DNA from 3 places in the Vibrio aphrogenes genome. Region 2 is predicted to be linked to each of the others. Evidence: riboswitches for the same ligand, from Rfam matches in the RefSeq annotation. Region 2 holds a riboswitch; each other region holds the start of a gene.

Region 1 (11,103 bases), on a different replicon from region 2:
GTAAGCGAATCCCAAAAAGTGCGTCGTAGTCCGGATTGGAGTCTGCAACTCGACTCCATGAAGTCGGAATCGCTAGTAATCGTGGATCAGAATGCCACGGTGAATACGTTCCCGGGCCTTGTACACACCGCCCGTCACACCATGGGAGTGGGCTGCAAAAGAAGTAGGTAGTTTAACCTTCGGGAGGACGCTTACCACTTTGTGGTTCATGACTGGGGTGAAGTCGTAACAAGGTAGCCCTAGGGGAACCTGGGGCTGGATCACCTCCTTATACGAAGATTATTTTTGATGAGTACCCACACAGATTGATTAGGTTTACTTAGATTAAAGTAGAGTTTTAATGAATGACTTCGGTTATTGATTAAAGCTTTATGCTTTATGCTCTTTAACAATTTGGAAAGCTGACTGATAGCTTAATTTGTTTTTACTTTTGAAAAAGTAAAATAAAACAGCTCAAGGCTGTAATTAAGTTATCAAATAAAAGTTCTCAATGTTTATCTTTAAGATAAACACACAACACACATTCAAGTGTCTTGTATTCTAGTTTTTATCTACTTTTTCATAAAAGTAGGCAAAAACATCTATTGAGTCCGGCAACGATATTTAAGATTACCCTCTTAAATATCAACAAACTAAAACCTTATTTAGTTGAACATACATAAAGACCCTTTTGGGTTGTATGGTTAAGTGAATAAGCGTACACGGTGGATGCCTAGGCAGTCAGAGGCGATGAAGGACGTATTAACTTGCGATAAGCGTAGATTAGGCAGTAAAAGCCACTTGAGTCTACGATTTCCGAATGGGGAAACCCAGTTGCATAAGCAACTATCATTAACTGAATACATAGGTTAATGAGGCGAACTCGGGGAACTGAAACATCTAAGTACCCGAAGGAAGAGAAATCAACCGAGATTCCGAAAGTAGCGGCGAGCGAAATTGGATTAGCCCTTAAGCTTTTAATGATGCAGGTGAACAAGCTGGAAAGCTTGGCGATACAGGGTGATAGCCCCGTAACCGACACATCATAATCAGTGAAATCGAGTAAGGCGGGACACGTGTTATCCTGTCTGAATATGGGGGGACCATCCTCCAAGGCTAAATACTCCTGACTGACCGATAGTGAACCAGTACCGTGAGGGAAAGGCGAAAAGAACCCCTGTGAGGGGAGTGAAATAGAACCTGAAACCGTGTACGTACAAGCAGTAGGAGCACCTTCGTGGTGTGACTGCGTACCTTTTGTATAATGGGTCAGCGACTTATATTTAGTAGCAAGGTTAACCGTATAGGGGAGCCGTAGGGAAACCGAGTCTTAACTGGGCGTCGAGTTGCTAGGTATAGACCCGAAACCAGGTGATCTAGCCATGGGCAGGTTGAAGATTGAGTAACATCAATTGGAGGACCGAACCGACTAATGTTGAAAAATTAGCGGATGACTTGTGGCTAGGGGTGAAAGGCCAATCAAACCTGGAGATAGCTGGTTCTCCCCGAAAGCTATTTAGGTAGCGCCTCGGACGAATACTACTGGGGGTAGAGCACTGTTAAGGCTAGGGGGTCATCCCGACTTACCAACCCTTTGCAAACTCCGAATACCAGTAAGTACTATCCGGGAGACACACGGCGGGTGCTAACGTCCGTCGTGGAGAGGGAAACAACCCAGACCGCCAGCTAAGGTCCCAAAGTATAGCTAAGTGGGAAACGATGTGGGAAGGCTCAGACAGCCAGGATGTTGGCTTAGAAGCAGCCATCATTTAAAGAAAGCGTAATAGCTCACTGGTCGAGTCGGCCTGCGCGGAAGATGTAACGGGGCTAAGCTATACACCGAAGCTGCGGCAGTACAGTTTACTGTGCTGGGTAGGGGAGCGTTCTGTAAGCCGTTGAAGGTGAACTGAGAAGTTTGCTGGAGGTATCAGAAGTGCGAATGCTGACATGAGTAACGATAAAGGGAGTGAAAAACTCCCTCGCCGGAAGACCAAGGGTTCCTGTCCAACGTTAATCGGGGCAGGGTAAGTCGACCCCTAAGGCGAGGCTGAAAAGCGTAGTCGATGGGAAACGGGTTAATATTCCCGTACTTCTTACAAATGCGATGGGGGGACGGAGAAGGCTAGGTGGGCCTGGCGATGGTTGTCCAGGTTCAAGTGCGTAGGCTGATTTCTTAGGTAAATCCGGGAAATCTTAAGGCCGAGACACGACGTCGAGCTACTACGGTAGTGAAGTCATTGATGCCATGCTTCCAGGAAAAGCCTCTAAGCTTCAGTTTGTAAGAAATCGTACCCCAAACCGACACAGGTGGTCGGGTAGAGAATACCAAGGCGCTTGAGAGAACTCGGGTGAAGGAACTAGGCAAAATGGTACCGTAACTTCGGGAGAAGGTACGCTCCTAGCGGTGATGAGACTTGCTCTCTAAGCTGCCGGGAGTCGCAGATACCAGGTGGCTGCAACTGTTTATTAAAAACACAGCACTGTGCAAAATCGTAAGATGACGTATACGGTGTGACGCCTGCCCGGTGCCGGAAGGTTAATTGATGGGGTTATCTTCGGAGAAGCTCTTGATCGAAGCCCCGGTAAACGGCGGCCGTAACTATAACGGTCCTAAGGTAGCGAAATTCCTTGTCGGGTAAGTTCCGACCTGCACGAATGGCGTAATGATGGCCACGCTGTCTCCACCCGAGACTCAGTGAAATTGAAATCGCTGTGAAGATGCAGTGTACCCGCGGCTAGACGGAAAGACCCCGTGAACCTTTACTACAGCTTGGCACTGAACATTGACCCTACATGTGTAGGATAGGTGGGAGACTTTGAAGCATTCACGCCAGTGGATGTGGAGTCAACCTTGAAATACCACCCTTGTAGTGTTGATGTTCTAACTTAGCCCCATTATCTGGGGTGAGGACAGTGCCTGGTGGGTAGTTTGACTGGGGCGGTCTCCTCCCAAAGAGTAACGGAGGAGCACGAAGGTGGGCTAAACACGGTTGGACATCGTGTGGTTAGTGCAATGGCATAAGCCCGCTTGACTGCGAGAATGACAATTCGAGCAGGTGCGAAAGCAGGTCATAGTGATCCGGTGGTTCTGAATGGAAGGGCCATCGCTCAACGGATAAAAGGTACTCCGGGGATAACAGGCTGATACCGCCCAAGAGTTCATATCGACGGCGGTGTTTGGCACCTCGATGTCGGCTCATCACATCCTGGGGCTGAAGTCGGTCCCAAGGGTATGGCTGTTCGCCATTTAAAGTGGTACGCGAGCTGGGTTTAGAACGTCGTGAGACAGTTCGGTCCCTATCTGCCGTGGGCGTTGGAAGATTGAAGGGGGCTGCTCCTAGTACGAGAGGACCGGAGTGGACGAACCTCTGGTGTTCGGGTTGTCATGCCAATGGCATTGCCCGGTAGCTAAGTTCGGAATCGATAAGTGCTGAAAGCATCTAAGCACGAAGCGAGCCCTGAGATGAGTCTTCCCTGGCACTTTAAGTGTCCTAAAGGGTTGTTCGAGACTAGAACGTTGATAGGTTGGGTGTGTAAGCGCTGCGAGGCGTTGAGCTAACCAATACTAATTGCCCGTGAGGCTTAACCATACAACACCTAAAGGGTTTTGATGGACTTAATAGATATAAGACATGCTTGAATGAGTGTGAGAACGAGTTAGAGATAACAAAGCAGCTTTCCGAATTAAGTTAAACGCTTGAGCGTTTAACAAAAGAATTTGCTTGGCGACCATAGCGCTTTGGACCCACCTGATTCCATGCCGAACTCAGAAGTGAAACGAAGTAGCGCCGATGGTAGTGTGGGGTCTCCCCATGTGAGAGTAGGACATCGCCAGGCTTTAATTTTTTATTTTAGTTTTCAAAAAACTAAAATAAACAAATATTTATACTGAATAGACACTGTGGAGTGGTAGTTCAGTTGGTTAGAATACCGGCCTGTCACGCCGGGGGTCGCGGGTTCGAGTCCCGTCCACTCCGCCACTTACATATCTTGAATAAAGAGTAAGAAGCCCGATTCGTAAGAGTCGGGCTTTTTTACGTCTGTAGAAAATGAAATATCCAATATGAATATAGATAATCTCAATGGTACTAATTCCAATTGTAGTAATTATCTGATCATTCTTGCTTGTTAAAAGGCTCGATAACCTGGGTTTAACTTTTCGTTTTTAAAAAAGTTAATTGTAAACCAACGAGTTATCAAAAATTTCAGCCTTGCTATTAAGCCTTTTTCTTATGTCATTTCTGACCTTCTAATTCCTGTGATGAGCATAAATTAAGAAAAGTCTCGTCAATTTTATCTATTCTTATATTAAATATAGAGTCAGTCTTTTATCTGTGTACATCAGTTTATCCTCCATTATGAGCTGTGAGAGAGATTAAAACTTAGATTGTAGTGACAAAGATCATCATGATAGATAAAGTACGATATATTTGATTACATTTTAATTTAAGGCGAGTGGATTGTGGGTCAATTAGTGATTTTAGGCTATATAGCATTAGGCGGGGCATTTGGTGCATGTTCTAGGTATTTAGTGTCTGAACTGTGTGTCTATTTATTAGGTAAAGGATTTCCTTACGGCACATTAGCAGTAAACGTTGTGGGTTCAGCCATTATGGGGTTACTGATGGCAGCTTTGCAAAATGAAATGATATCGGCAAGCCCATGGAGGTTTATCATTGGGTTAGGCTTTTTAGGCGCACTGACAACCTTTTCAACATTCTCTATGGATAACGTGCTACTGATGCAGCAAGGTGCATTTTTTAAAATGGGTCTAAACGTATTCTTGAACGTATTCTTGAGTATTTCTGCCGCTTGGGTTGGTTTTCATCTTCTGATTAAAAATTAATCTTAGCTTACCTTATTGTCATACGTTAATTAATTGTTATAATCATATTCACTTGTCGGAGTGCCATAAGGCTGAGACCGCATTGCGGGATCCGTTGAACCTGATCAGGCTAATACCTGCGAAGGGAACGAGAGAAGAGTAATCTTTACATCAATTACCCCTCTATATATGTAGCTGTATTTCACAGTGACATTCTTGTGCATCAAATCCGTCAAGCATTTCCCTATATAGGGTCTAACTCATACAGTTAAAGGAAAATGCTATGTCGTCAAGTCGTAAACAAGCCAGAATGGCTGCTAAAAACTTTATTGATTCATTATCGGTTCAACCTTATCCCAACTCACAGAAAGTCTATATTGAAGGCAGTCGCCCTGATTTACGAGTACCTATGCGTCAGATTAGCCTTGCGGATAGTTTGATTGGTGGTTCAAAAGATAAACCGGTATTTGAGCCAAATGAGCCAATTCAAGTTTATGATACCTCTGGTGTTTACACCGATCCTAATTATGAAATTAACCTCTACGAAGGACTGCCTAAGCTCAGAGAACGCTGGATAGAGGAGCGTCACGATACTGAATATTTAAAAGCTGTATCGTCATCATTTACTCAACAACGTTTAAATGATGAAACGCTTGATGATCTACGTTACGGCAATTTACCTCACGTTCGTAAAGCCAAAACTGGACAATGTGTCACCCAGTTACATTATGCTCGTAAAGGTATCATTACCCCTGAAATGGAATTTATTGCTATTCGTGAGAATATGGGGCGTCAAAAATTTGCTGATGAGCAACTGAATCAGCAGCACCTAGGACAAAACTTCGGTGCGCATTTACCTAAAGAAATTACGCCTGAATTTGTGCGCCGAGAAGTGGCCGAAGGACGGGCGATCATTCCTGCCAATATTAATCATCCTGAATCGGAACCAATGATCATTGGGCGTAACTTTTTAATCAAAGTGAATGCCAATATTGGTAACTCATCGGTGTCATCTTCTATTGAAGAAGAAGTCGAAAAGTTAGTGTGGTCAACTCGATGGGGGGGCGACACGGTTATGGATTTATCAACAGGGCGAAATATTCATGAAACCCGTGAATGGATCTTGCGTAATAGCCCTGTTCCGATTGGCACCGTTCCTATGTATCAAGCTTTAGAGAAAGTGAATGGCATTGCTGAGAATCTAACTTGGGAAGTGATGCGAGATACATTAATTGAACAAGCTGAACAAGGGGTGGATTACTTTACCATTCATGCCGGTTTGTTGTTGCGCTATGTGCCTTTAACCGCTAAACGTGTAACTGGTATTGTTTCTCGTGGGGGGTCTATTATTGCCAAATGGTGCCTGGCTCACCATCAAGAAAGCTTTTTATATACTCATTTTCGTGAGATTTGTGAAATCTGTGCTCAATACGATGTAGCACTTTCACTTGGAGATGGTCTGCGCCCGGGCTCTATTGCTGATGCCAATGACGAAGCTCAGTTTGCTGAGTTACGCACCTTAGGTGAACTGACTAAAGTGGCTTGGGAGTACGATGTACAAGTTATGATTGAAGGCCCAGGGCATGTGCCAATGCATATGATCAAAGAGAATATGGATGAGCAATTGAAACATTGCCATGAAGCGCCTTTTTATACTCTTGGCCCTTTAACCACCGATATTGCACCGGGATACGATCATATTACCTCTGGTATTGGTGCGGCGATGATAGGTTGGTTTGGTTGTGCGATGTTGTGCTACGTCACCCCCAAAGAGCATTTAGGTTTGCCGAATAAAGAGGATGTTAAAACCGGCCTGATTACTTATAAATTAGCAGCGCATGCTGGGGATTTAGCTAAAGGCCATCCAGGGGCGCAAATTCGCGATAATGCTTTGTCGAAAGCTCGATTTGAATTCCGTTGGCATGATCAATTTAACCTTTCTCTCGATCCTGAAACAGCTTTAGCTTTTCACGATGAAACCTTGCCACAAGAATCTGGCAAGGTGGCTCACTTTTGCTCGATGTGTGGCCCCAAGTTTTGCTCAATGAAAATTTCTCAAGAAGTGCGTGAGTATGCTAAAGACACGGAACAAGTTGCTGCTGATCAGGCCATTGAAATAAAAATGTTGGATGATCCCTTAGAAGGGATGAAACAAAAATCGGCTGAATTTTTAGCATCCGGTTCTGAGTTATATCATCCTGCGGTTACCGGCATTGATGAAGAGACATCTCATTCAGGTGAGCAACAGGAGGCTGTGCATGAATCGAATTGAGTTGTGTGTCGAGGCTCATGATTTGTTGGCAACGCAATTACAAGCTTGTTTTCTCGCAGCACAAGAAGTGGGGTTAGCACCTCTTTCTCTAACAATTGCACACAATATTGATAGCAATCTTTTTGCCTGTCAGGTGGTAACGGAAGATAACCGTTATTATATTCAACCTCAGTTTACCGGTGATACTTCCATCACAGGAGAGTTTGATATCGCCATTCGTTATGGGGTAAAGCCAGCAAACTGTGAAGGTGACGATTCTAAGGTTGCTCATCTTTATATTGGGGTGGCGGGCAGTGATAAATACCTCGATATTTGTCGCTTTGCTGATGGGAGAACAGTAAAAGTGGCACAAAAGCAAGGTATCGATAAAGCGAATTATCTACGTCATTATTGCTGGTTTCTTACTGCTATCGCACAAGGTTTCCCAGTCGAAGATGCGTTAGTGATTGCCAGATTGGCTTTAAAACACATCGATGTTTCACGTGAAACATGGCCGAGTGACCCATTATCTTTTCAGGAGCTCTCAACGCTAGAACCGCAAATGAATGGTCTTTTTCCTAACATTCAGCGTGAAGAAATGAAGTTATATCCAGTTGTGAGTTCCCTTGCTTGGCTAGAAACCTTATTACAGCGAGGCATTAAAACTCTGCAATTACGGATCAAAGAGGGCTCTGAAAAGGATATTGAGCTGGCAATCACAAAGGCCATCTTGCTTGGACGACAGTTCAAGGCGCAATTGTTCATTAATGATTATTGGCAATTAGCGATTAAGCATGGTGCTTATGGTGTCCATTTGGGGCAAGAAGATCTCATTGATGCTGATTTGCAAGCCATCAATCAGGCTGGCTTACGTTTAGGGATATCCACCCATGGTTATTATGAATTGCTAAGAGCTACGCAATATAAGCCTTCATATATTGCACTGGGACACATCTTTGCTACTACCACTAAACAGATGCCATCTAAGCCTCAAGGAGTGACTAAGTTAGGGTTATATCAACAATGCGTTGGTTCCCGTTATCCGACTGTCGCTATTGGGGGTATCGATCTCGATAATGCACAACAAGTATGGCAAACCGGTGTCAGTAGTTTGGCGGTGGTTCGTGCTATTACCTTGGCAGATGATATACAATTGGCGATAGATTCTTTCTATCAAGTTATGACGCCGGAGCGAGTGGAACCACAACTCGTACTGAGCGAATAACTTTCAGCTTAGGTAATAAGGACACACAATGAACGACCAACAATTTCAACGCTATCAAAGACAAATCATGGTGCTAGAAGTATCAGAAAAGGGGCAGCAAGCCTTGATGGCAAGTAAAGTTTTGTTGGTCGGTTGTGGCGGTTTAGGTTCGGCTGCTTCTCTGTATTTGGCGGCAGCTGGAGTTGGTAGTTTGGTGGTTGCTGATGGTGATGCGGTGGAGACCTCCAATTTGCAGCGCCAAGTAGTGTACCGTGACAGTGATTTAGGAAAAAACAAAGCGCAAGCAATGGCAGAGCAACTGAAGCAATTAAATCCAAATTGCAAAGTGCGCAGTGTGAGTACTTTCTTACAAGATGCGCAATTGAATTTAGAAGTGATGCTGGCCGATGTTGTACTCGATTGCAGCGATAATTTTCCGACTCGTCAAGCGGTTAATCAAGCTTGTCAACAAAGTAAAACCACATTGATTTCTGGCTCAGCCATTGGTTGGGTAGGTCAATTGATGAGTTTTGACTTTAAAAAACAACCTTCTCCTTGTTACCACTGTGCTGTGCCATATCAAGATAATAGTGCTGGTTTAAAATGTTCTGAATCCGGAGTGATAGGTCCTGTGGTGGGAACGCTAGGTAACTTACAAGCGCTTGAAGCCATTAAATATCTCACTGGTAATGAAAAATTTAAGCCAGCAGTGTTTAATTTATTTGATGGACAAAATTTGGCTTGGCAACGATTTAATATTGCCAAAGCGCCAAATTGTCCAGTGTGTGGAAGCTAAATGACAAAGCTTCAACACAGGGAAGAATCTAAGGAGATGCACCATGCAAGTCACGGTGAATCAACAAGTCACAAGTATTACCAATGATCAGATTATTTTAGAGCAATTTTTATTAAGCTTAGCAATTGAAGAGCAGAAAATTGCGGTTGCCATCAATCAAGACATTATTCCTAAATCGGCTTGGCCTAGCACGACCTTAAAGCAAGGTGATGATGTGGCCATATTCACTATGATTGCAGGGGGATAATGGAATGAATCATTTAAGCTCCGATCCATTGGTCATTGGTGATAAAACATTTCAATCCCGTTTGTTTACCGGAACAGGGAAATTTGCCAATTCAAAGTTAATGTTGGAGTCGTTACAGGCGTCCGGTTCACAGCTTACGACCTTGGCATTAAAGCGCATCGATTTACAGCATCAAAACGATGATATTCTTCGTCCCTTACAACAGTCTAATATTCAGTTATTGCCCAATACCTCTGGAGCGAAAACGGCGAAAGAGGCCATATTTGCCGCTCAATTAGCTCGCGAGTTGTTAGAAACCAATTGGGTGAAATTGGAAATTCATCCTGACCCTAGATATTTGATGCCCGATCCTATTGAAACCTTAACAGCGGCAGAAAAACTGGTAGAGCTGGGGTTTATCGTCTTACCTTATTGTCATGCCGATCCTGTTTTATGTAAACGCTTAGAGGAAGTGGGTTGCGCAGCGGTGATGCCATTGGGAGCTCCGATTGGTTCAAATAAAGGTTTAGCCTCACAAGATTTTTTAAAAATCATCATCGAACAAGCTAATGTCCCTGTGGTGGTGGATGCGGGGATTGGCGCGCCTTCTCACGCGGCTTATGCTATGGAATTAGGCGCTGATGCCGTATTAGTGAATACCGCTATGGCTTCCTCACCTCATCCTATGCAGATGGCGGCCGCCTTTAAACAAGCGGTACAAGCAGGGCGTCTTGCTCATCTAGCAGGTCTTGGCGTTCGTCACTCACAGGCAAGTGCTACCAGTCCATTAACGTCATTTTTGGAGTGATGAGTGATGACTTTTAGCCAAATATTTAACACATTAAATTGGGATGATGTCGCCTTATCCATTCATAGCAAAACTGCTCAGGATGTGGAGTTGGCCTTATCTAAAGAACGCTTAGATTTGGATGACTTTGCGGCGTTGATTTCGAGTGCAGCGGAACCTTATATCGAATCGATGGCGCAAAAATCCTATGCGCTTACCCGTCAAAGATTTGGTCATAATATTGGACTGTATATTCCGTTATACCTCTCTAATTTGTGTGCTAACGCTTGTACTTATTGTGGCTTCTCGATGGAAAACAAAATAAAGCGACGGACGTTAAACCGCATGGAGATTGAGGACGAAGTTCAAGCCATTAAAGCTATGAAGTTTGATAGCATTTTATTGGTGACCGGCGAACATGAAACTAAAGTGGGCATGAATTATTTTCGCGCCATGTTACCAACTATTAAGTCGCAATTTTCTTATTTAGCAATGGAAGTGCAGCCGCTTGATCAGGCCGAGTATGCTGAGCTCAAAACTTTGGGATTGGATGCGGTGATGGTGTATCAAGAAACCTATCATCCTCGTACTTATGCCAAGCATCATCTGAGAGGCAATAAGCAGGATTTTTATTACCGTTTAGAAACACCGGATCGTGTTGCAGCAGCGGGTATCGACAAAATTGGTATTGGAGCTTTGATAGGGCTTGAAGATTGGCGTACCGATTGCTTCTTTACTGCCACCCATTTGAAGTACTTAGAAAAACAGTATTGGCAAACTCGTTATTCAATTTCATTCCCTCGACTTCGACCTTGCGCTGGTGCGATGCAACCTAAGTCAGTAATGACCGACAAACAACTGGTCCAGTTAATTTGTGCGTTTCGGTTATTAAGTCCTGAAGTGGAATTGTCATTATCGACTCGTGAACAAGCGAGCTTTAGAGATAATGTTCTACCATTAGGAATCACTCATATTTCGGCTGCGTCAAAAACTCAACCAGGTGGATACGCCAATGGGGAAGTGGAATTAGAACAG
Region 2 (11,103 bases):
ATACATAGATAAATAGCATGCGTACTTTTCCATGGTTTATTACTTTTTATGTTCTTGCTCTTTTATGTGATTGCGAGGTAAAGAAATGTGTTTAAAGATTGAGGCGTTATGAAGCACTGGGTATTTTTAGGGATCGCTATTGTTTCTGAAGTCATTGCGACTTCGGCGATGAAATCCAGCGAAGGGTTCACCAAGCTAGTGCCATCCATCGTGGTGATTAGTGGCTATGTGATAGCCTTTTATTTTTTGTCTCTCACGCTTAAAACCTTACCGGTTGGTATTGCTTATGCGATATGGGCAGGGCTAGGGATTGTGTTAATTACCGCAGTAGCCTGGTTTGTACATGGACAGAAATTGGATTTACCAGCCATGTTAGGCTTAGGTTTGATCATAGCGGGCGTAATCGTCATCAATATGTTTTCTAAGGCGGGTGGCCATTAACTCGCCAATCAACATGAAAGCTACTGCCTTGGCATGCCCAAATCAATCACACCAATAGAGAACTTTTCGTTACAACCTTATCTTGGCAAGTAGTATGAAATTGCTCGCTTAGAATGTTGAACGAAGGCTTTTGTATATAGCTAAATATTTAAAGAGAAAGTAAATGCTCCAGATAATACTTAATTATTTTTTTGGGATTCCCACTTCAAGACAATTGAAAATTGCTGAGAAAGTATCAATACATTTAGAAAAGGAAACTAATGAGTTAGTCGAAAAAAATCGTAAAGAGCGTGAGTTTATTGAGCGTTATGATTTATTGAAATTAAAGTGTGACTTAAAATATGCACGAGAGTATGCACTAGATTTTGGCCTCAGTTCAAAAGAGCTTAAAATGAAAATATCCCACATTAAAGAGGAATATTTTAAATCGCATAGTAAGCATCTTGAAAAATATTTACGTACTAAAGATTGGTATTAGAGTTGATGAATATATCGATATAAATTAAGTAGCATTTAGTACGGTATTTATTTTTTGTTTCGTAGCTGGATGACGGTTCAAACCGTCCATTAACAATACTGCATCAATTTGGTTAAGCTTCAGTTCGCTACTATCAAATACTTGTAATGATATTTTAGATTGAGTAACAAAAACCTTGCCTTAAATTTCGCCAAGGCAAGGTTTATTGTTTCAAATCTAGCGACGATTAACGTCTAGATAATACGGGCACGGAAGGTTTTGCCTTTCATTTTGCCGTTAGAAATTTTCTTCAATGCTTGTTTGGCTATGCCTTTTTCAACCGCAACATAAGCGCGCATGTCGAATAAATGGATTTTACCTACTCGTTTGCCATCTACGCCGTTATCACCGCCCGTTAATGCACCTAGAATGTCGCCCGCGCGCACTTTTTGTTTTTTACCGCCATCAATTTGAATGGTCGCCATTTTTGATTCAAAAGGTGGCTCAGATAGTACGCTGTCATCTGGTAGAGTTGATGGTGAAATGGCGATATCCATATACTCATCAATTTGCGCAACTTTGAACATTTCTTTATCTGCAAATAAGCTAAACGCCATGCCTTTACTACCAGCGCGACCAGTACGACCAATGCGGTGTACGTGAACTTCTGCATCACGAGCGAGTTGGAAGTTGATTACCGCATCTAGATTTTCAACATCAAGGCCACGAGCGGCAACATCGGTGGCAACAAGGATGGATGCGCTCTTATTGGCAAAACGAAGCAAGGCTTGGTCGCGGTCACGTTGTTCAAGATCGCCATGCAAAGCAATCACATCAAAACCTTTGTAATGCAATTCATCCGCCACTTCTTGCGTTTCACGCTTAGTGTTACAGAAGATCACTGATGATTCTGGTTTATGTTTTAACAACAAGATTTGTGTCGCTTTTAAACGGTCGTCAAACGAATCGGTTTTGTAGAAAAACTGCGAAATGCTGGAATGATTGTGTTGGCTTTCTACCTTCACAAGTTCAGGGTTGCGCATGATTCTATTAGCGATGCTCTTGATTTCTGGCGGGAAGGTTGCACTGAATAACAATGTTTGACGTTGGGTTGGGGCTTGTTCAATGATAGCATCCAATGCGTCTTGAAAGCCCATGTCTAGCATGCGGTCGGCTTCATCAAGCACTAAGGTGTTCAATTCCGATAAATCAATACGCCCTTTATCTAGGTGATCCAAAATACGCCCGGGTGTACCAACCAGAATATGCGCGCCGTGTTCTAATGAACCAATTTGTGGACCAAATGGCATGCCGCCACATAAAGTCAGCACTTTAATATTATGAATACTACGTGCTAACTTACGAATTTCTTTAGCAACTTGGTCGGCTAATTCGCGCGTTGGGCACAGCACGAGAGATTGTACCCGAAAGCGTTTTACATTTAAGTTTGCCAGTAAGCCTAGGCCAAAGGCAGCGGTTTTGCCTGAGCCGGTTTTACCTTGCCCAATCACGTCTTTACCGGCAATCATCAGCGGTAAACTGTCGGCTTGGATAGGAGTCATAGATTCATAACCTAAAGAGGTTAAGTTTTCGATCAATGCCGGATCTAAAGCAAGGCTAGAAAAGGCGGTATTGGTGTTAGTCAAAATAATGTCCTTAAAGGAAGAGCAAATGCTCGGGCAAACCTTTTGATTAGCCAGCTCGCATTGGCTTAAAAATAGTGGCTCTAGATTAGGCTAGGCCATAAATTGGGTTTAACAAGATTAGCTATTGTAGATTTTATCAAAGTTAGCGGCATTCCAGCCTGCCATCATGCGATCACCAATTTTTAGAACTGGTACACTGCGAGCGCCAATGGCTTCTAATTCTTTACGACCACGTTGCATTTTAGCATTGCACAAACGGTACTTAATGCCTTTGGAGTCGAGATACATTTTGGCCGCTTTGCAGTGAGGGCATTTATCGGCAACGTAGAGGACAACTCGTTTCATAATAATGTTCTATTTCTTTGTTTCAGTTGAGCGAAGATTAAAAAGGTAAGGAAATAGCTGTTGCTTTTCCTCTGTGGTTAAGCTTTCAACCCGAGCAATGTTGATGTCTGGAATGGCTTCTGGGTTAGGGTAATGTTTTACTGCGCGTTCCATACTTTCTTCACGAATAAGATGAAGCACAGGATATGGCGCGCGGTTGGTTAGATTTTCAGCATCTTCCGGTTGCGCACCTGCAAAGCAGTAATCTGGATGGAAGGTTGCCACTTGAAATACGCCTTCCCAGTTTTCTTGTTTGATCAGCGCATCAATCCAATCTAAGAAGAAATTATAGTTATCAAAATCTTCTAGCATGTTTGGGATCACCACCAGCGTAGTTTCAAGTTCAGAAACCGGGGTGTTCACCAAAGTAGTCAGTTCTTGAAACACATCTTCAAGTAATTGTTCTTCCACGGTTGCTTGAGAGACAAAAATCTTGATTTGTTTGTTACGTTGAGGCTTTGCAGCAAACGGACACAAGTTCAATCCGATCACCACATCAAGTAACCATTGTTCAACTTGAGATTCTATTTCAGTGATGGAAAGAAGGGAGGAAGAGGGCATTGGCATACTCATGTTAGTTATTTATCTGATAACGAATGGGTGAAATCGCAATTTGCGGCAGATTCTAGCATATATCCGTCTCGCAAATTGGATCTTTTTAAAGGTATAATTACCCCAAACTAGGCAGTAAGAGAACCTCATGGCAAAACTAACATTACAAGAACAAATGCTGAAAGCAGGACTGGTTAGCAGCAAAAAATTAGAGAAAGCGAAGAAATCGTCAAAGAAATCTCGTGTACAAGCGCGTGAAGCAAGAGAAGCGGTAGAAGCCAATAAAAAAGCACAACTTGAACGTGATAAGGCATTGAGTGCAGAGCAAAAACAACAAGTTTTGAGCAAAGAATTGAAGGCACAAGTTAAGCAATTGATTGAAATGAACCGCATTGAAATCGCCGACGGTGAGATTGGTTATAACTTTACGGATGGTTCTTTAGTCAAAAAGCTGTATGTAGATAAGCCGACTCAAGACCAACTGACCAAAGGCCGTTTGGCAATTGCCCGTTATTTAGAGGGTTATGCGATCATTCCTGCCAGTGTGGCTGATAAAATTTATCAGCGAGATGAAGACAGTATTGTATTGAATAATGTATTGACTCAAGAAGAGCAAGATGAAGACGATCCGTATGCTGACTTTGTTGTACCAGATGATTTGATGTGGTAATTCACACCATCACGATGAAGATGTAACAACACTATCAGTGTACAAACTTTAACGTACTAGTATTAATCTATAAAAAAGATAGTACGAGCAAAGAGAGTACAAACAAAGATAAGCGGTGGGGCGAGATGGCTCACCGCTTTTTTAATGGATTGAGTCTAGTTTTTGAGACTTTAATAAGCCGAACAAGGCTTGTGTGGCCGTTTCTAAATAACCATATTGCGCCGCTTTACCTAGTACACGAATGCCTTGAATGTGAGTGACAATAAGAGAGACTAAGCCACTAAGATCAGCTTGCGGATGAAGCTGTCCAAGTTTTATTGCATTGCTTAAACAATGAGTGACGCCGTCACTTAAATGCAGCATGAGTTTGTTGCCCACACCTTGTACGGATTGATCGCGTGGGCCATGTTCAAGTAAAGCGTTTTGAATAAAGCAGCCAAATTGTTGTTGTTTTTGTCGCTCAACAAAAGCTAATAAGAAGCTTTCCAGAGTATGAAGATCTGCTTCTGGATAAAATAGCATTTGAGCGGCAGGTTTGCTGGTATGTTCGAAATAATATTCTAACGCTTCTTGGTAAAGGGCGTACTTATCTCCAAAGGCGTTATAAATACTGAAGCGATTAATGCCTAAATGTGCGACGAGATCGGAAATCGAGGTATTGGCATACCCTTGTTGCCAAAAAAGCTGCATAGCTTCAATCAGTTTCTCATCTCTATCAAAATTGCTTTTTCTAGCCATATTTCTCACTTAATTGAAGTTGACCTCGGCCTTTGTCTTTGGTTTTGTTGATTATTTTATTTAACAAATCAACTTAACGGCCTGTTAATCGTTGGGAGGAGTTACCCACAGTGGTCATTCAATGTAGCAAAAACCGTTCACGACTTAAACTAATTGTTGACTGATCGTTTAGTTATTGGTTAGCTTATATCTAAACGAACGTTCAGAAAAGGAAATCAGTCATGAAAATATATGAGTTTGCTACCAACCCAAGTTCTCTTCGTGTGGGGATCTTTCTTAAAGAGATGGGGATTGAAGTGGAAAGGGTGCAGCTTAATGTCCGCGATGGTGAAAACTTAACTCCTGAATACCTTGATAAAAGTGTCAATGGTAAAGTGCCGATGCTAGAGCTAGATGATGGAACCAACATTAGTGAAAGTATTGCAATTTGCCGTTATTTTGCTGAAGCAACCAATAATAAATCTTTGTTTGGTGAAACACCGGCCGAGGCAGGTAAAGTCGAAATGTGGCAACGCATTGTGGAATTAGATGGTTTATATGCGGGCTTCCAAGCATTTCGCAATTTATCGGGCGTATATAGTGACCGTGAACGTTGTGTGCCGGAGTGGGGACAAGAGTCTAAATTACGTGTACAAGAGTTCTTACCAAAGCTCGATAAGCAGTTAAGTCGTCATGCTTTTGTGGCCGGTGACAAACTCAGCGTTGCCGATATTACTGCTTTCTTATTGGTGGGCTTTGTTTGTGAACGTGCTTTAGAGATCAAAGCGTTACAAACGTATCCAAATATTAACGCTTGGTATGAAAAACTTGCGCAGCGTCCAGCCTTTCAATAACCCCTCGATTAAGTTACGTCTGGCAGGCTATTTTTAAACGCTATGGTTAATTTAAATACTCATGGTTAATTTAAAAGCTATGGTTAATTTAAATACTCATGGTTAATTTAAAAGCTATGGTTAATTTAAAAACTATAGTCAAATAGCTTGCCGTTAATGAGCTTAGAGTCGGTTAAGCCTGAAATATGAACGGCTCTTAATAAAACAACGGCGATATTATTTGTTTTTAGATTCCTGCTTGGAGGTAGGATTAGACGCTTGTTGTTTCCATTCGGCTAAAGCTTGTTGCATTTCTTGCTCATTTTTCAAGACCTTACCTAAAGCATCATTCGGTTGTTTCGGTAAGGTTAAGCCACATGAAATCAACGTTGCAGTCAATTGTTCAACCGATAAATGCGGCACATAAAGTAAATCTTCTTGTTTTTCAAAGCGTACATAACCATTAGAAAGGTTAATCGCTTGAGGGACAAAAACCACATGATAACCTTCTTCTGGAACTGGATAAAATTGACCATCTGGCCCCATAAACTTCTCGCCATTTTGAGTTGGAATCATCCAAGTCGGCCCCAAATCAAATACTATTTCTTTCGAATTCTCGCCGGACCAAGAGCGTGCAAAAGCCGGTTTTTTAAACGGAGACTCTTCCGAGGTTAAGGCTTCCATGATTTGCTTGGTGGAGTTATGGATAATGCCAAAGCCAGGAATCCGGTTAATGGTTTTATCTGAGAGCCAAGTATAAAAACGTTGCTGTAAGTGACCATCAAAAATGATTCCGATAATGAGCATTAGCAACAAGGCAGCAAAGAGCCCAAAGCCCCAAATACCACTTAATAATTGATGCCAGCTATCTGGTAGAAAGTACGCCGCCGTTTTATCCATAAAGGTTACGATTGCATTGACCACCCAGCCAGCAAAGACCAAAGGAATGACAAATAACATCCCGATCTTAATTTTCTTGATAAGCAGTTTCTTCATTGAAGGTCATCCTTGATGGAGTGATGATAATCATCTGTTAGTGATAACTTTTTAATATTGTAACGATAATCATCATTAATCATAACTATTTCTTGAACCGTAAGGTTTCCTCTGCCTAAATAGGACGTAGTATTAATCGAAGAATAGAGTACACACTATGTCGCATAGCTTTTTGATTGAATCTTGGGATTTTTCTACCTTTCCTGCCAAAAGAGTGGAACCCACAGAGCCACTTGGTTTGCTTCAAGAGCATCATTGGTATCATTGCCAGCGTGAAGCCAAAGAATTACGCCATTGGCTGTTGGCAAATGATTTTGAAACAGGGGTAGTGGATAGCTTGCTTGCCGATGATACCCGACCTCGATTTGAGTTATTTGAAGATCAGTCATTTTTGCTCATCATGCGAGGCGTTAATCTCAATGAAGGCGCGATGCCAGATGATATGCTTAGTGTTCGTATTTTATGGCACAAAGGCATTTTAATTTCGACACGGAAGATATCTTCAAAAGCGATTACGGAAATTCGTCAAGCACTCGATGAACAACGCGGACCGAAAACCACGGCTCGGTTATTATTGGCGATCATTGATGGGTTAAATCAAAACATTGCACACTTTTTAGATACGGTGGAAGATCAGCTGTTTGAAATTGAAGAAGGCAATGGTAACCATCATGATCTGCATGTCATTCATAAGCGATTACTCAAGTTACGTCGTTTTATGAAACCACAGCGTTATGCGCATGATGATTTTTTGGAAGTCCAGCATCCAGAAATGGAAGATGTTGAATTAAAAATGCGTAACTCATTGGATACGGTGATTCGAATTAATGAATCAATCGATTTTTATCTTGAACAAATTCAACTGATTAAGGCGGACATCGAACAAGACCAAGCGGAAAAAATGAACCGTAACACCTATCTTTTTACGGTGATTGCAGCCATTTTCTTACCGGTAAGTTTTTTAACCGGGTTACTTGGCATTAATATTGGCGGCATCCCTGGGGTCGATAATCCGATGGCCTTTATGGTCTTTTGTGTCGGGCTTGTGGTGACGTTTATTTTTGAGTTTATCTTATTGCGTTGGTTGAAGTTCTTTTAGTGACACGGTCACGATTAGCGATCTCGGAACGGCTGCGTCAGCATCTTGAGCAGCCCTTGTTCTTTCAATGAACGGAATCGATTAATCCCAATTTGCATATTTTGATGTCCTGCTTTGGGTTGCGCTATGTAACTCCCAAAAACACGATCCCATAAGGAAAGACAAAAGCCGTAATTACTATCCGTTTCGTTGCGGTAGACAGAGTGATGAACTCGATGCATATCTGGCGTCACAATGACACTTCTTAACACTTTATCGAGTTGAGGAGCGATCTTGACATTACTGTGATTAAACATGGCGCAGCCATTCAAGATTATTTCAAATAAGAGTACAGCAATCACCGGGATACCTAAGCCGAAAATGATCGTTATTTTCAAAATCATGGATAACCATATCTCAATAAAATGAAAACGTGCACCTGTGGTGACATCAATATCTTGGTCTGCATGATGAACTCGATGTAAGCGCCATAATAGCGGTACTTGGTGGAAAATACGGTGCTGCCAATAAATACACATATCCAATAATATGATGGATAAAATCACTACTGGTAGTTTCGGAAGTGTAAATTGATTCAGTAGCCCGATACTTTGTGATTGAGCGATAGAGGCTGCCATAATCGCGAGGAAAGGTAAGGAGAGTGGTAACAGAAGGCTATTGATGATCACTAAACCTAAATTATTACACCAACGATACCATTTGGGCTGACTGAGCGTTTTTCTGGGGTGAACCGCTTCCCAAGTCGCCATAAGAGCAAAAATGATGAGAAAGACACTCATTCTGAGGATATGTTGAGATTCTAAGAGTAATCCATCCATGATTGTGTTGTTTCCGTAATTATACAGCCAGCCTTGATGAGAGATAAGACGTTAACATGTTCGCAGTGAAATTGCTTTTATAATGATAGAGCTAGCATTCAATAGAATAATCATATCGAATAAGGTAACGCTTTACTTTACCCAGTTTGGCCTTTAGATTAACCAATATTAGTCGGGGAGCCATTAGGCTGAGATCACCAAGGTGAGACCCGTTGAACCTGATCCAATTAACATTGGCGTAGGGAACTAATGTACGTGTCTCCTGGAGAAAGCTTTTCGCTACACGTCTATTACTTCCATGCGCATAAGGAAGTAATATGTCTCATAATAACTCATCCTCTAAGATTCCAAATATTCTTACCATTGCGGGCTCTGATTCTGGTGGTGGAGCAGGTATTCAAGCCGATATAAAAGCAATTTCTGCGACGGGGGGATATGCTTGTTCGGCTATTACCGCTTTAACGGCGCAAAATACACAAGGCGTACAGTCAATCTTTCCAGTATCACCATCATTTGTTGCTGAGCAATTAGACGCGATTTTTAGCGACATGGATATTGCTGCGGTTAAAATCGGCATGTTGAATGATAGCCAGATTATTGAAGTAATCGCACAAAAGCTAAAGCACTATAACTTAATGAATGTTGTGTTAGATCCCGTCATGGTCGCCACTAGTGGAGACCCCCTTATTCAACCCAAAGCCATTGAAACGCTTAAGCAATGTTTAATTCCTTTAGTAGATGTTCTAACTCCTAACTTACCAGAAATTGAATTGTTATTAGGCAGTCAAAAATCGCATACTGAAGCGCAAATGTCGGAGTTAATTGAGAAGGTTCAATCTTGTCCAACATTTAACGATGTCGATGTGTTGTTAAAAGGTGGGCACTTTCAAGGATCACAAAGTACCGATTGGTTGATTCGAGCGCATCAAGTTACCTCGTTTTCTCATCCTCGAATAGTCACTCCAAATACGCATGGTACGGGGTGTTCGTTATCTTCGGCCATCGCTTGTTACTTAGGGCAAGGTGAAAATTTAAATCAAGCGGTTGAAAAGGCCAAAGCCTATCTCTCACAAGCACTACAAGCTTCCGATCAATTAAGTGTTGGCAAAGGTTCTGGCCCCGTTCATCACTTTTATGCTTTTCATTAATCATGACCTTGATTATCGATTTTACCTAGGAGTTACCCATGCATGCGATCATTTCTCAGCGATTACAACAGCTCCGCTACACACAGCCTTTGATTTTGAATGTGACCAACTATGTCGTGATGAATAATACCGCGAATGCCTTACTGGCTATTGGAGCTTCACCCATCATGGCGCATAGTCGTCAAGAAATGGCTGAAATGGTGAATATTGCTAAAGCGGTAGTGATTAACCTTGGCACATTAGACTCACTTTGGGTTGAGCGTATGCGCTTTGCCATTATTCAAGCTAATTTATGCGGTAAACCAGTCATTCTCGATCCTGTCGGATGTGGTGCTAGTCAGTTAAGAACTCAGGTGGCTCAAGAGTTTAGTCAATTAGCCGATAAGCTTATCGTGCGAGCCAATGCTTCCGAAATCATGGCTTTGGCGAATGTAAAAAGCCAAGTCAAGGGTGTCGATGCTTTAGATGCCAGTGAAAAGGCGATACTTGCGGCGCAACATCTCATTGATCATTATGGTGCGCGGCAAGTGGTCATTTCTGGCCAGTTAGATTACGTAGTTACGAACCAGGGCATCCATCAGTTTAACAATGGTCATGAATGGATGCCTAAAATTACGGGGATGGGGTGTACCCATACTGCTTTAACGGGGGCCTTTGCTGCCATAGACCTTGATTGTGCAGGTTTATGCTCCACTGCGATTTTGGGCGTTTGTGGTCAATTAGCCGCTAAACACAGTCAAGGGCCGGGTTCAATGCAGGTCAATATTTTAGATAAACTTTATGGCTTAGATGCCCAAGCAATTGAATATACTTTAGAGAGTGCTATTTATGAGCTTTAATCGCGATTTTAACTACCCATTGTATTTGGTGACGGATGAAGGGACCAGCGGCGAGGCTTTGCAGCGATTAATTCATCAAGCTTTGTTGGGCGGAGTGTCTATCGTGCAAGTTCGCCACAAAAATAATAACGTTCGTCAATTTATCGAAAGGGCACAAATTGTAAAAACCCTCATTGATGCTTTTAATGCTGATTCTTTAGTGGACGTTAAGCAAGCAACGTTGAAAAACAATAAAGTTCCTTTAATTATCAACGATCGTGTCGATGTCGCATTAGCCGTCGAGGCTGATGGCGTGCATCTTGGGCAATCCGATATGCCAGTTGAAATAGCAAGGCGATTGATGGGTAATGATAAAATAGTCGGTCTTACGGTAGAAAGTCCTGAGCAATTACAGGCAGCGCAAACATTGGATGTGGATTATGTAGGCATCAGCACCATTTTTAATACCGCAACTAAACTCGATACCCAATATCAATGGGAAATAGCAGGGCTAAGTAACGCAG
Region 3 (11,103 bases), on a different replicon from region 2:
TAAAACGAGGGGGCATAATCTTCGTCACTTTCATCACTTTGATGTGCAATGGAGAGACTCTGATGAGAATAAATATCGTGCTTTTAACGTTATTATTGAGTGTTGGTTGCGTTTCTCAACAAGGCTTACCGGATACCGCTAATACTCAAGATTGGCAGGCTTATGGGGAACAAATGGCTGCGAAAGGCTTTGTTGAACATAGTCAGGAGCAATTGGCTAAGCAATCAACGCTGCTCACCGATAGCGCTTATCAAGCTTATCAGCAAGGTTATGAGAAAGGGTTGAAACAGTTTTGTAGTCAAAATGCCTCATGGTTAGGGGCTACCGGCCAACCTTATCGAGGGACATGTGACAATCTCGATCCTTTCTTTCGTGAGGATTATATGTCGGGGTTAGAGTCGCAATCTGCAGGAAAATAATTACCCGCAGCGAAAGCTAGTTATTCTACAATTAACTTCTCTTATAAATGAAAAGTTAAACGTCGCTATCAAGCCTTTTAACAAGCAACAATCAGCCGATAATGGAGCCGATAATGAGGTCGATTGGTCTTTCATGTAACCGAAAGTCGCACCATTAAAAAAAGAGCCGATGAATGGCTCTTTTTTAATGGATAAATAATAAGAATTACTTTTGGGCGCGTTCGTAAGATTCTAGAATTTCTTTACGTGCTGCCGCAACATCTTCCCAACCGTCTACTTTTACCCATTTACCCGGTTCAAGATCTTTATAGCGCTCGAAGAAGTGCGTGATTTGCGATTTTAGCAACTCTGGTACATCGTTGATGTCTTGGATGTGGTCGTACTCTTTCGATAATTTGCTGTGAGGAACCGCGATCACTTTTGCGTCTTCACCTGACTCATCAGTCATTTTTAGCACGCCAACAGGACGACAACGAATTACTGAACCTGGCATTAGAGGGAATGGCGTTGGTACTAATACGTCAACCGGATCACCATCTAAAGACAAGGTGTGATTCACGTAACCATAGTTACAAGGGTAGAACATTGGCGCTGACATAAAACGGTCGACAAATACTGCGCCGCTGTCTTTGTCGACTTCGTATTTGATGGGATCCGCATTGGCTGGGATTTCGATTACAACATATAGGTCATCTGGCAATGATTTACCAGCAGGAACATTATTCAAGCTCATGAGGCTTCCTTTCTCTGGGTTGAAATGAAAAGGGTTGAAATGAAAATTAACCGCTTGATTATACCCAAGTCACTTAAAGATGCGAGTTCCAATGAGAATAAAAACTGTTTTGGATAATGAGGATGACAAGGAGATTGACTCACTAAAGAGTATAAATAAATAGCGCTAGAGTGCGTGCGGTTGAGTGAACATATTTGGCGTAGAGCGCTCACCAGCACGGCAAACACAAGGGTAACCCGCTTCAATCGTTACCCTTGTGAGATGGTGCTTTAATGCAGATAGGTTTGAATGAACTCGTGATTATTCTTCGGGATATTGCTCTAAGAAGCTTTCTACTTGATCAACCATTAGCGGAGAGCCGACCACAAAAGGCACACGTTGATGCAGCTCGGTGGGTTTTATATCAAGAATGCGATCTTTTCCATCGGTAGCCTTTCCGCCTGCTTGTTCCATTAAAAATGCTATAGGATTGCATTCATACAATAAACGCAGTTTACCATTGGGGTGGCTTTCTGTGCTTGGGTATAAATACACTCCACCTTTTAATAAGTTACGGTGAAAATCGGCAACTAAAGAGCCAATGTAACGTGAGGTGTAAGGGCGATTATCTTCAGGAACATTTTCTTGGCAAAATTTGATGTATTTTTTGATGCCTAATGGAAAACGAATATAGTTACCTTCGTTTATGGAATAGATGGTGCCCGTTTTAGGAATGGTCATACGTTCATGGGATAAACAGAACACACCTAATGAAGGATCATAAGTAAAGCCATGCACTCCATTGCCTGTGGTGTAAACCAACATGGTTGAAGAGCCATAAATAATATAACCAGCAGCCACTTGCTTATGACCGGGTTGTAAAAAATCTTCTTGTGTCGGGGCGCTGCCAATCGGTGAGACGCGGCGATAAATCGAGAAGATGGTGCCGACAGACACATTGACGTCAATATTTGATGAACCATCAAGTGGGTCCATTAAGACAACGTATTTGGCATTCTTATTGAGATCTTTATTAAAGGCGACCGCTTCATCTTCCTCTTCACTAGCAACGCCACAGACTTGGTCGCGTGCTTCGAGCGCCGCTTTAAATTTTTCATTGGCGTATAAGTCGAGTTTTTGCTGTTCTTCGCCTTGAACATTCTCCGCTCCGACAGAACCGGTAATATCCACTAGGCCAGCTTTATTGATTTCACGGTTAACTATTTTTGCGGCCAGTTTGATGGAACCGAGTAATGAAGAAAGCTCCCCACTGGCATGGGGGAAGTGGTGCTGATTTTCTACAACAAATTCACCAAGTGTGCGCATGGTCGACATGATTATTCCTTTTAGAGTGTCGTTAGGCTTAACAAGACTAATACCTTCAAAATTAAGGTTTATGCGATTGTAAATTGGCAAACTTTTTAATGGTAATGAAGTAACTTGTAAAATGTCACAAATGTGACCTCTAAAGGTTAAAGAAAGGCACTGATGACTTGACTCAGCAAAAGGATTCCGTTCATAAGGTGCAGATTGTGGTCATGTGACAAAAGTTCAGCATTTATGTGTATTCTCAGCGTACTTTTTGGCGACTTTACGGTACTATTTGCTTTCATTTTTCCAATCATCGACGCCTCTCAAATGAGGTAGGAACCGCGGTTATGCATATTCATATTCTTGGTATTTGTGGCACATTCATGGGCGGTGCTGCAGTTTTAGCTCGTCAACTTGGGCATAAAGTCACAGGCTGTGATGCCAATGTTTACCCACCAATGAGCACGTTACTTGAATCACAAGGCATTGAAATAATTGAAGGATTTGACCCTTCGCAATTAGATCCAGCACCGGATTTGGTAGTGATTGGTAATGCCATGAGCCGAGGCAACCCTTGTGTTGAATATGCTTTAAATCACAATTTGAAATACACCTCAGGGCCGCAATGGTTACAAGAGTTTCTCTTACATGATCGTTGGGTTTTAGCTGTCTCCGGCACCCATGGTAAAACCACCACTGCCAGTATGCTGGCATGGATTTTAGAAGATTGTGGTTATGCTCCGGGATTCTTAGTCGGTGGGGTTTTAGGTAACTTTGGGATCTCGGCTCGTTTAGGCGAAAGCATGTTCTTTGTGGTTGAAGCTGATGAATATGACAGTGCTTTTTTTGATAAGCGTTCTAAGTTTGTGCATTACCATCCGCGTACATTAGTGATGAATAACTTGGAGTTTGATCATGCGGATATTTTTGACGATCTTGAAGCGATCAAGCGGCAATTTCATCATTTGGTCCGTACTGTGCCAGGCAATGGGCGTATCTTAGTTCCCACGAATGATGAGGACTTAAAAGATGTGATTCAGCGAGGCTGTTGGAGTGAGCTTGAATACATTGGTGATGATGGGCATTGGAAAGCGGAGAAAATTCAAAAAGACGGTAGCCACTTTAAAGTTTATTTAGATGGCCAATTGCAGGCTGAAGTCCAATGGGATTTAGTGGGTGAGCACAATGTTAATAATGCTTTAATGGCGATTGCTGCTGCCCGTCATGTCGGTGTGACGCCAGATCTTGCGTGTGAAGCTTTAGGGAAATTTATTAATACCAAGCGCCGTTTAGAGCTAAAAGGTGAAGTTGGTGGCATCAAAGTGTATGACGATTTCGCTCATCACCCTACGGCGATTAATCTCACTTTAGAAGGTTTGCGTAATAAAGTTGGTGATAGCAAGATCATTGCCGTTTTTGAGCCTCGCTCGAGCACCATGAAAATGGGAGTTCATAAACAGACTTTAGCAGCGGCTTTTCAACATGCTGATGAAGTGTGCTTATACCAACCTAATAATATTAAGTGGAAGGTACAAGAGGTAGCTGATCAATGCCCGCAACCAAGTTATGTAGATGACAATATGGAGCATTTCGTCGCCCATATTGTGGCGCGTGCGCAATCTGGCGATCAAATTCTGGTGATGAGTAATGGTGGGTTTGAAGGCATTCACGCTAAATTGTTACAAGCATTAGAACAGAAAAGTAGCTAATCACCTTTTGATAATCTATGGATCTTAACTCTTAATGAAGAGTGCGAGAGCAAAAAGAACATAGTAGGCAAAAAGAATAAAGTAGGTAAAAAGATCATGATGATCTTTTTGCCTACTAAAGCGATAGGAAAAAGCATGACGCCAACAACCGATAAACGAATCACTTTAGCTTTTACCGGCGCTTCTGGCGCGCCTTATGGGTTACGTCTCTTAGAATGTTTACTGGCTGCGGATTACACTGTGTATCTGTTGATTTCTTCTGCTGCTCGAGTGGTCATGGCGACGGAACATGATTTGAAATTACCGTCAGGACCAGAAGCAGCGCAACAAGCCTTGGTGAAGCACCTAAATTGTGCCACGGAAAAGCTGGTGGTGTGTGGTAAAGAAGATTGGTTTTCTCCAGTAGCTTCCGGTTCGGCAGCCCCTAAAAAAATGGTAGTGTGTCCTTGTTCTGCTGGGAGTGTTGCCTCGATTGCCCATGGTATGTCAGACAACCTGATTGAGCGCGCCGCCGATGTGGTGCTAAAAGAGCGGGGACAACTACTGTTAGTGGTGCGTGAAACCCCTTTCTCGACCTTGCATTTGGAAAATATGCACAAATTATCACAAATGGGGGTTACGATTATGCCTGCGGCCCCAGGCTTTTATCATCAGCCAAAGACCATTGATGACTTAATCGATTTTATGGTGGCGCGTATACTTGATCATCTTGGTATTGAACAAGGATTAGTGCCTCGGTGGGGCTATGATCAACGTAACTAACACTTTTGTTTATAACGACTAGATTGATTGTATACAAAACACTACAATCTAGACACGAATGACCTCTTGTGACTGGAGAGGTTGTAACGAGATGACTCATCGGGGTGCTAACTTAGACGTTGGCTGAGAAAATACCCGTGACCTGAACCAGATAATGCTGGCGTAGGAAATGAGGTAGGGATTCCTTCCTTTTCCTTGGCCGGGTATTAATAACGCTCACTAAAAAGGATGCCTCTAGTGAACTTCACCTCAAAATCTTTGACCTTATTCGCACTTTCCTGTTCAACTCTTGCAGCGATGCCAGCAATGGCGGAGCAATCACCTGTCTTAACTGTGTATACCTACGATTCCTTTACTTCTGATTGGGGACCTGGGCCAAAAATAAAAACCGCTTTTGAAAGCCAATGTGGTTGTGAGCTGAATTTTGTTGCCTTAGATGATGGGGGCTCGGTATTGAGCCGCATTCGCATGGAAGGAAAAAATACTCAAGCGGATATCGTGCTGGGCTTGAATAACAATATCATGGCACAAGCGCAAGCCACAGGGTTACTGGCAAAGCATCAAGTTGATACTTCGAAAGTGGTTATTCCTGGTGGTTGGAATAGTCCATATTTTGTGCCGTTTGATTATGGTTATTTTGCTTTTGTGTATGACAAAACCAAAATGAAAAACCCACCAAAGAGTTTGAAAGAGCTTGTTGAGCGTGATGATTTTACGATTATTTATCAAGATCCTCGCACTTCCATTACCGGCCAAGGTTTATTGCTTTGGATGAAAGATGTGTATGGCAATGACGCCGCCAAAGCCTGGCAACAGCTGGCGAAAAAAACCGTCACTGTCAGTAAAGGTTGGTCAGATTCTTACCCGATGTTTTTGAAAGGCGAGAGTGACATGGTGTTGTCTTATAACACTTCACCGGCCTATCACATCATTGCGGAAAATAATCCTAATTACGCCGCGGCCACGTTTTCTGAAGGGCAATACGCACAAATTGAGTTGGCCGCCAAGCTCAAAAGCTCAAAGCATCAAAAGCTGGCGGATGAGTTTATGCAGTTTATTCTCAGTGATGATTTTCAGTCGGTAATGGCCACAGGTAATTGGATGTACCCAGTGACGGATGTGCCGCTACCTAAAGGCTATGAGCAATTAACGATGCCGAAAGCCATGTTGTCATTGGACCCTGACGTGGTTGCTAAGCAGCTAAAAAGTTGGACGCGTGAATGGCAAATGGCGCTGACCCAATAATGCATCAGGATCGGATTTGTAGCCTGCCAATCTCAGGCTACTGGCTACTTGCTAGGGTTGTTGCATGGTAAAGGTTGCCGTCCCTAAGTTTGGTATTGTTATTGCGCTAACGATTGGCTTGTTTGTGCTATCAACTGTGGCGGCCTTAATTCAACATGCCCCCACCTTGAATGTCGGCTGGATTGTCTCCGATCCGTATTTGCGTCACATAACGTTTTTTAGTTTTTATCAAGCCGCCTTTTCTATGCTGTTAAGCGTTGGGCTGGCCATTCCGGTGGCTCATGCTTTATCTCGGCGTCATTTTTTTGGAAAATCCTTACTGCTTAAGCTTTTTGCTTCAACTCTGGTGTTACCGGTTTTGGTGGGGGTTTTTGGCTTAGTGGCTATTTTGGGCAATAGTGGGTTAATTGCTCAATTATTTCAATCGCTTGGTAGTCGATTGCCATTTTCTATTTATGGTCTTAATGGCATTTTGATTGCCCATGTCTTTTTTAATCTACCGTATGCGAGCCGTTTGTTATTGCATGCTTTAGATTCGATTCCAAATGAGCAACATAAACTGTGTGCCCATCTTGGAATGCAAGGTTGGGATAAGTTTCGCCAAGTTGAATGGCCACGAATGAAGCAACAGTTGCCGCATATTGCTGGTTTAGTCTTTATGCTGTGTTTTACCAGCTTTTCAACCGTGATGGTGTTGGGAGGCGGGCCTAAATCAACGACTATTGAACTGGCGATTTACCAAGCGATTAAATTTGATTTTGACTTACAAACTGGAGCGATTTTAGCCTTATGGCAAATGCTGCTATGCGGTAGTTTAAGTTTATTGTTGTTGAAGTTAACGCGAACCTTACCCGCTTCGAACTCGGCCCATCACCAAGGATATCGCTATTTTATTGATAGCCGAGCAGCCAAAGTTTGGGATGGATTTTGGATTATTGCCGCGATGTTTTTGGTATTGCCACCCTTGATGATGGTGGTGATCCAAGGGCTGAATCCTCACTCTTTTGTTGTGTTGCAACAAGGTAAGTTCTGGCAAGCTTTCAGTGCATCACTGCAAATTGCGATGCTGGCAAGTACTTTGGCCTTGGTGTTCGGGGTTGCTATTTTATTGACCAGTCGAGCTTGGATATTAAAAGGTCAGCAACACCGAGCCAGTCAGATTGAATTAATGGGCACCATTATTTTAGTCACCCCCGGGATTGTGATCAGTACCGGGCTATTTTTGTTGTTACGTGAACAAGTGGATGTATTTAGTTTGGCATTTTGGGTGGTGATTGCGATTAATAGCCTAATGGGGCTGCCGTATATTATTAAAACCTTGAATCAGCCTATGTTACAAACCGCACAGCAATATCACTACCTGTGTCAAAGCCTTGGTATGTCAGGCTGGAGTCGTTTTCGTTTAGTAGAGTGGCGGGCATTAAATAAGCCAATCGCTCATGCTTTTGCTATTTGCTTTATGTTTTCGATGGGGGATTTAAGTGCGATTGCTTTATTTGGGAGCCAGTCTTTGACGACCTTGCCTTTGTATTTGTTTCAACTCTTAGGCAGCTATCAAATGGACGCCGCCGCGATGGTGGCATTGTGTCTGCTGATTTTTAGTGTGTTGTGTTTTACGTTAATTGAACGAGTTTTTAAACGTGGTAGCCAATAATGAAACAACCCCTTAAGCCGCACTCTGTCGCGATTGCCTTACGACAAGTGCGCTATGAATACCAAAACGAAAGCTTTGAATTTGAACTGCAATTACCCACGGGCGCTATCATGGCCTTAATGGGGGCAAGTGGGTCTGGTAAATCGACACTACTCAGTTTGCTGGCAGGGTTTATAGAACCTCATTCAGGCTGCATCTTAATTAATGGGTATAACGTGGTGGGAACCGCCCCTCATTTACGTCCGATTGCGATGCTATTTCAAGAACATAATTTATTTACCCATCTTACGGTTCGACAAAATATTGGCTTAGGGCTGCACCCGGGATTAAAACTGACATCACAGCAGCAACAACAAATACAAGAAGCGGCGCAGCAGGTTGGTATCGAGGATTTACTGGATAGGCTTCCTGAGCAATTGTCTGGTGGGCAAAAACAACGGGTTGCACTAGCGCGTTGTTTTGTTCAATCACACGCTATCTGGTTATTGGATGAGCCTTTTTCGGCCTTAGATCCTATTTTACGAGAAGAGATGCTGCAATTGGTGGCGAAGTTAGCCAAGCAGCGTCAAATCACAGTGTTGATGGTTACTCATCATGTGAGTGACGCTAAGATGATCGCCACTCATTTTGCTTTTATGCAACAAGGGCAAGTTAGTGAAGTGGGAGAGATTGAACGTTTAAGTCTTAGTCACCATAACCAAGGATTCACCGCCTTTCTTACTGCCGGAGGGCTGGAAGCTTAAACAATGATTCTTTCTCGTTTGTCTGAGATCGGTTGCCTGTAAATACCATCCGGTGTGCAGACGCTGAACTGAGCGCAAATCAGAACACAAAACAGCGCCTGCCTGATATTATTTTTGGGAGGCGAGTGAGCGTTTCGAGTCGATGTAATAGCATAATGCAGAATAAAACATCATGACATAACCAAGGACTTCGGTGCCTTCTTCAGCAATATTTTTGACGGTACGAACAAAGTCATCACCTAAAATCCCTTCCCATAAACTGCCCATACCAAATAGGCGAGAAAAAACCAATAAAATCGCCAATCCGACCATCATTGAAGTGCTATTTTTATTTTGCACATGCTCACATAACCCTTGGATGGTTTTTTGTGGTTGTTTGGCCGCATAGCCAATAGCGCTAAGGGCAACAAGGAGTGCGGGAATAATCCAAAACCCATGATAGATAAGGTCAAAAAACGCATCTAATTCACGGATGAATAAGCACGCAAAAAAGCCAGTAACTAAAAGGTAGGCGTGACGAGTCTCGGGTTGGTGTTTGGCAATCAAAGCAAATAAGCAAGTGGCAATCAATAACATGCTTTCTTGTAATAACTCGGTTAAGGAAAGTTCGCCTAAATGATTATCAAAATAAAAGATATCAATACGAATGCATAAAACAGGTAAAGCGACTAGCAGAGCTAAAATAAGGAAGCGTAGTATGGCACGCTTGATGATCGTGATGTTTTTATCGTTTTGCATTATGGGGACCACTTGTGGTGAGCGGGTGCGGAAACTGATGTTTTGTGACTCAGATCACGCCACTCGGTTTAAACAAGCGGCTGATGGTAATGCGATCGCTTAAAGTTCTCTAATATCATTTTGGACTAAATTTATATTTTTTAATTCTAACAAAACGATATTGTCTCAAATTAATAGGATATTAACGGGCTTTTCTCAGTAACCTCAGCTGCGAATCATTAGAAGTCACTCAATACAGTGCTTAGGTATCTAACTTATTTAAAATCAAAGTAATAGGATAGATATTTTTATCACTTATATCTCAGCGAGGTAGACTTGTTATTGTGACACTCTTATCCTCGGTTGAGCTTAAGTAAAAAAACGGGCGTAAATTCGCCCGTTTTAGAGGAAGACAGATTATAAGTTTTCTTCTGCAAATTCGGCTAAACGGCTGCGAACCACGCCATTTAAGTGAATATTGGCGCTGCCTTCAAAGTTTTTAAAGCGTTCAACAATATAGGTTAAGCCTGAGGTGACAGGGGTGAGGTAGGTGGAATCGATTTGCGCTAAGTTCCCCGAACACACAATTTTGGTGCCTTCACCACAACGAGTAATGATGGTTTTAATTTGTGAGGCGGTGAGGTTTTGGCATTCATCAAGCAACACAAAAGCATTTTGAATGGAACGACCGCGCATAAAGTTAATCGATTTAAATTGGATGTTGGCTTTATCGCAAATGTATTTTAAGGATCCTTCGGTGCAATGATCATTTTTATGCAAAGCTTCTAACGTATCAGTAATTGCCGCTAACCAAGGCATCATTTTTTCTTCTTCCGTACCGGGTAAGAATCCGATGGCTTCACCGATATCTGGGGTATTACGGGTGACGATGATCTTATCGAACATCTTTTTCTCTATCGTCATTTCTAATGCGGCAGCCATGGCTAACATGGTTTTCCCACTCCCGGCGGCTCCGGTCAAAATGACCAAGTCGATGCTAGGGTCTAATAAGGCGTCCATTGCCATGCCTTGATAAATATTTTTGGGGTAGACATCCCAAGCATGACGGTGCAGCAGTCGTTCTCGACTTAAATCACGAATTTTAGCGTTGGTTGGATGAAGCTCTTCAACTCTTCCTGCAAAATCCGTGTCTTGGTCAATTAAATATTGATTAATAAAGGTGGGCTCTAAGCCTTCACGATCCACTAAATGGAAGGTTTTACTGCCTGAGGTGTGGCTTTCTACTTGCTGGAAATTATCCCAAAAACTGCCTTGATATTCGGTAAAGCCTTTGGTGAGGTATTGAACATCATCAATCAATTGGTCAGTACGGTAATCTTCGACAAATTTAACGCCTGCACCTTTTGCTCTCAAGCGCATGTTGATGTCTTTGGTGATCAGCACCACCTCACGAGGGGAGCGGCGATTTTGTAGTGACAACACACCATTTAAAATTCGGTTATCACCGGCTTTATCGGCAAAGGCTTTGTCGGTTTCTTGTACATCATAATCGGCAAGAATAGAAAGGGTACCTGAGGTTTGGTGTTCGTAACCAAAAGGGATGCCTTGGGAGATTTCTTCGGGAGTGGCATCGTGAAAAATCGCTTCTAGAGCTCGGATAGCGACTCGGGCATCACGTGCGACATCGCGTTTGCTGTCTTTGATGCGGTCGAGTTCTTCTAAAACTGTCATGGGAATGACAACGTCGTGTTCTTGAAAGGAATAAATAGCGTGCGGTTCGTGCAGTAGGATATTGGTGTCTAAGACAAAAATCTTGCGAGACAGTTTGTCTTGTGAGGTACGGCTGGTTAGCGTTTTTTCATTCGCGCCC

Evidence for each region. Region 2 has a riboswitch for thiamine pyrophosphate ahead of thiD (bifunctional hydroxymethylpyrimidine kinase/phosphomethylpyrimidine kinase). Riboswitches for the same ligand answer to the same signal wherever they lie in the genome.
Region 1: linked by a shared signal. The riboswitch ahead of thiC (phosphomethylpyrimidine synthase ThiC) and the one ahead of thiD (bifunctional hydroxymethylpyrimidine kinase/phosphomethylpyrimidine kinase) in region 2 are both predicted to bind thiamine pyrophosphate.
Region 3: linked by a shared signal. The riboswitch ahead of thiB (thiamine ABC transporter substrate binding subunit) and the one ahead of thiD (bifunctional hydroxymethylpyrimidine kinase/phosphomethylpyrimidine kinase) in region 2 are both predicted to bind thiamine pyrophosphate.

The regions. Positions count from the first base shown of each region.
Region 1 covers NZ_AP018689.1:84,694-95,796, forward strand. The annotation lists rRNA gene VCA1004_RS00400 (16S ribosomal RNA) at 1-271, shown strand, start outside; rRNA gene VCA1004_RS00405 (23S ribosomal RNA) at 682-3,569, shown strand; rRNA gene rrf (5S ribosomal RNA) at 3,701-3,816, shown strand; tRNA gene VCA1004_RS00415 (tRNA-Asp) at 3,883-3,959, shown strand; gene crcB (fluoride efflux transporter CrcB) at 4,442-4,825, shown strand; TPP riboswitch at 4,872-4,969, shown strand; gene thiC (phosphomethylpyrimidine synthase ThiC) at 5,088-7,076, shown strand; gene thiE (thiamine phosphate synthase) at 7,063-8,280, shown strand; gene VCA1004_RS00435 (HesA/MoeB/ThiF family protein) at 8,309-9,055, shown strand; gene thiS (sulfur carrier protein ThiS) at 9,099-9,302, shown strand; gene VCA1004_RS00445 (thiazole synthase) at 9,307-10,089, shown strand; gene thiH (2-iminoacetate synthase ThiH) at 10,096-11,103, shown strand, end outside.
Region 2 covers NZ_AP018690.1:488,802-499,904, reverse strand. The annotation lists gene VCA1004_RS13515 (DMT family transporter) at 109-441, shown strand; gene VCA1004_RS13510 (hypothetical protein) at 605-919, shown strand; gene dbpA (ATP-dependent RNA helicase DbpA) at 1,153-2,544, opposite strand; gene VCA1004_RS13500 (glutaredoxin family protein) at 2,662-2,889, opposite strand; gene VCA1004_RS13495 (DUF1415 domain-containing protein) at 2,899-3,489, opposite strand; gene VCA1004_RS13490 (DUF2058 domain-containing protein) at 3,629-4,150, shown strand; gene VCA1004_RS13485 (TetR/AcrR family transcriptional regulator) at 4,292-4,888, opposite strand; gene VCA1004_RS13480 (glutathione S-transferase family protein) at 5,110-5,721, shown strand; gene VCA1004_RS13475 (DUF502 domain-containing protein) at 5,938-6,696, opposite strand; gene VCA1004_RS13470 (zinc transporter ZntB) at 6,854-7,795, shown strand; gene VCA1004_RS13465 (sterol desaturase family protein) at 7,810-8,613, opposite strand; TPP riboswitch at 8,777-8,875, shown strand; gene thiD (bifunctional hydroxymethylpyrimidine kinase/phosphomethylpyrimidine kinase) at 8,931-9,761, shown strand; gene thiM (hydroxyethylthiazole kinase) at 9,800-10,600, shown strand; gene thiE (thiamine phosphate synthase) at 10,590-11,103, shown strand, end outside.
Region 3 covers NZ_AP018689.1:312,675-323,777, forward strand. The annotation lists gene VCA1004_RS01545 (DUF2799 domain-containing protein) at 63-419, shown strand; gene ppa (inorganic diphosphatase) at 625-1,152, opposite strand; gene fbp (class 1 fructose-bisphosphatase) at 1,453-2,466, opposite strand; gene mpl (UDP-N-acetylmuramate:L-alanyl-gamma-D-glutamyl-meso-diaminopimelate ligase) at 2,790-4,151, shown strand; gene VCA1004_RS01565 (flavin prenyltransferase UbiX) at 4,287-4,913, shown strand; TPP riboswitch at 5,004-5,099, shown strand; gene thiB (thiamine ABC transporter substrate binding subunit) at 5,142-6,158, shown strand; gene thiP (thiamine/thiamine pyrophosphate ABC transporter permease ThiP) at 6,223-7,812, shown strand; gene thiQ (thiamine ABC transporter ATP-binding protein) at 7,812-8,555, shown strand; gene VCA1004_RS01585 (hypothetical protein) at 8,664-9,293, opposite strand; gene VCA1004_RS01590 (PhoH family protein) at 9,690-11,103, opposite strand, start outside.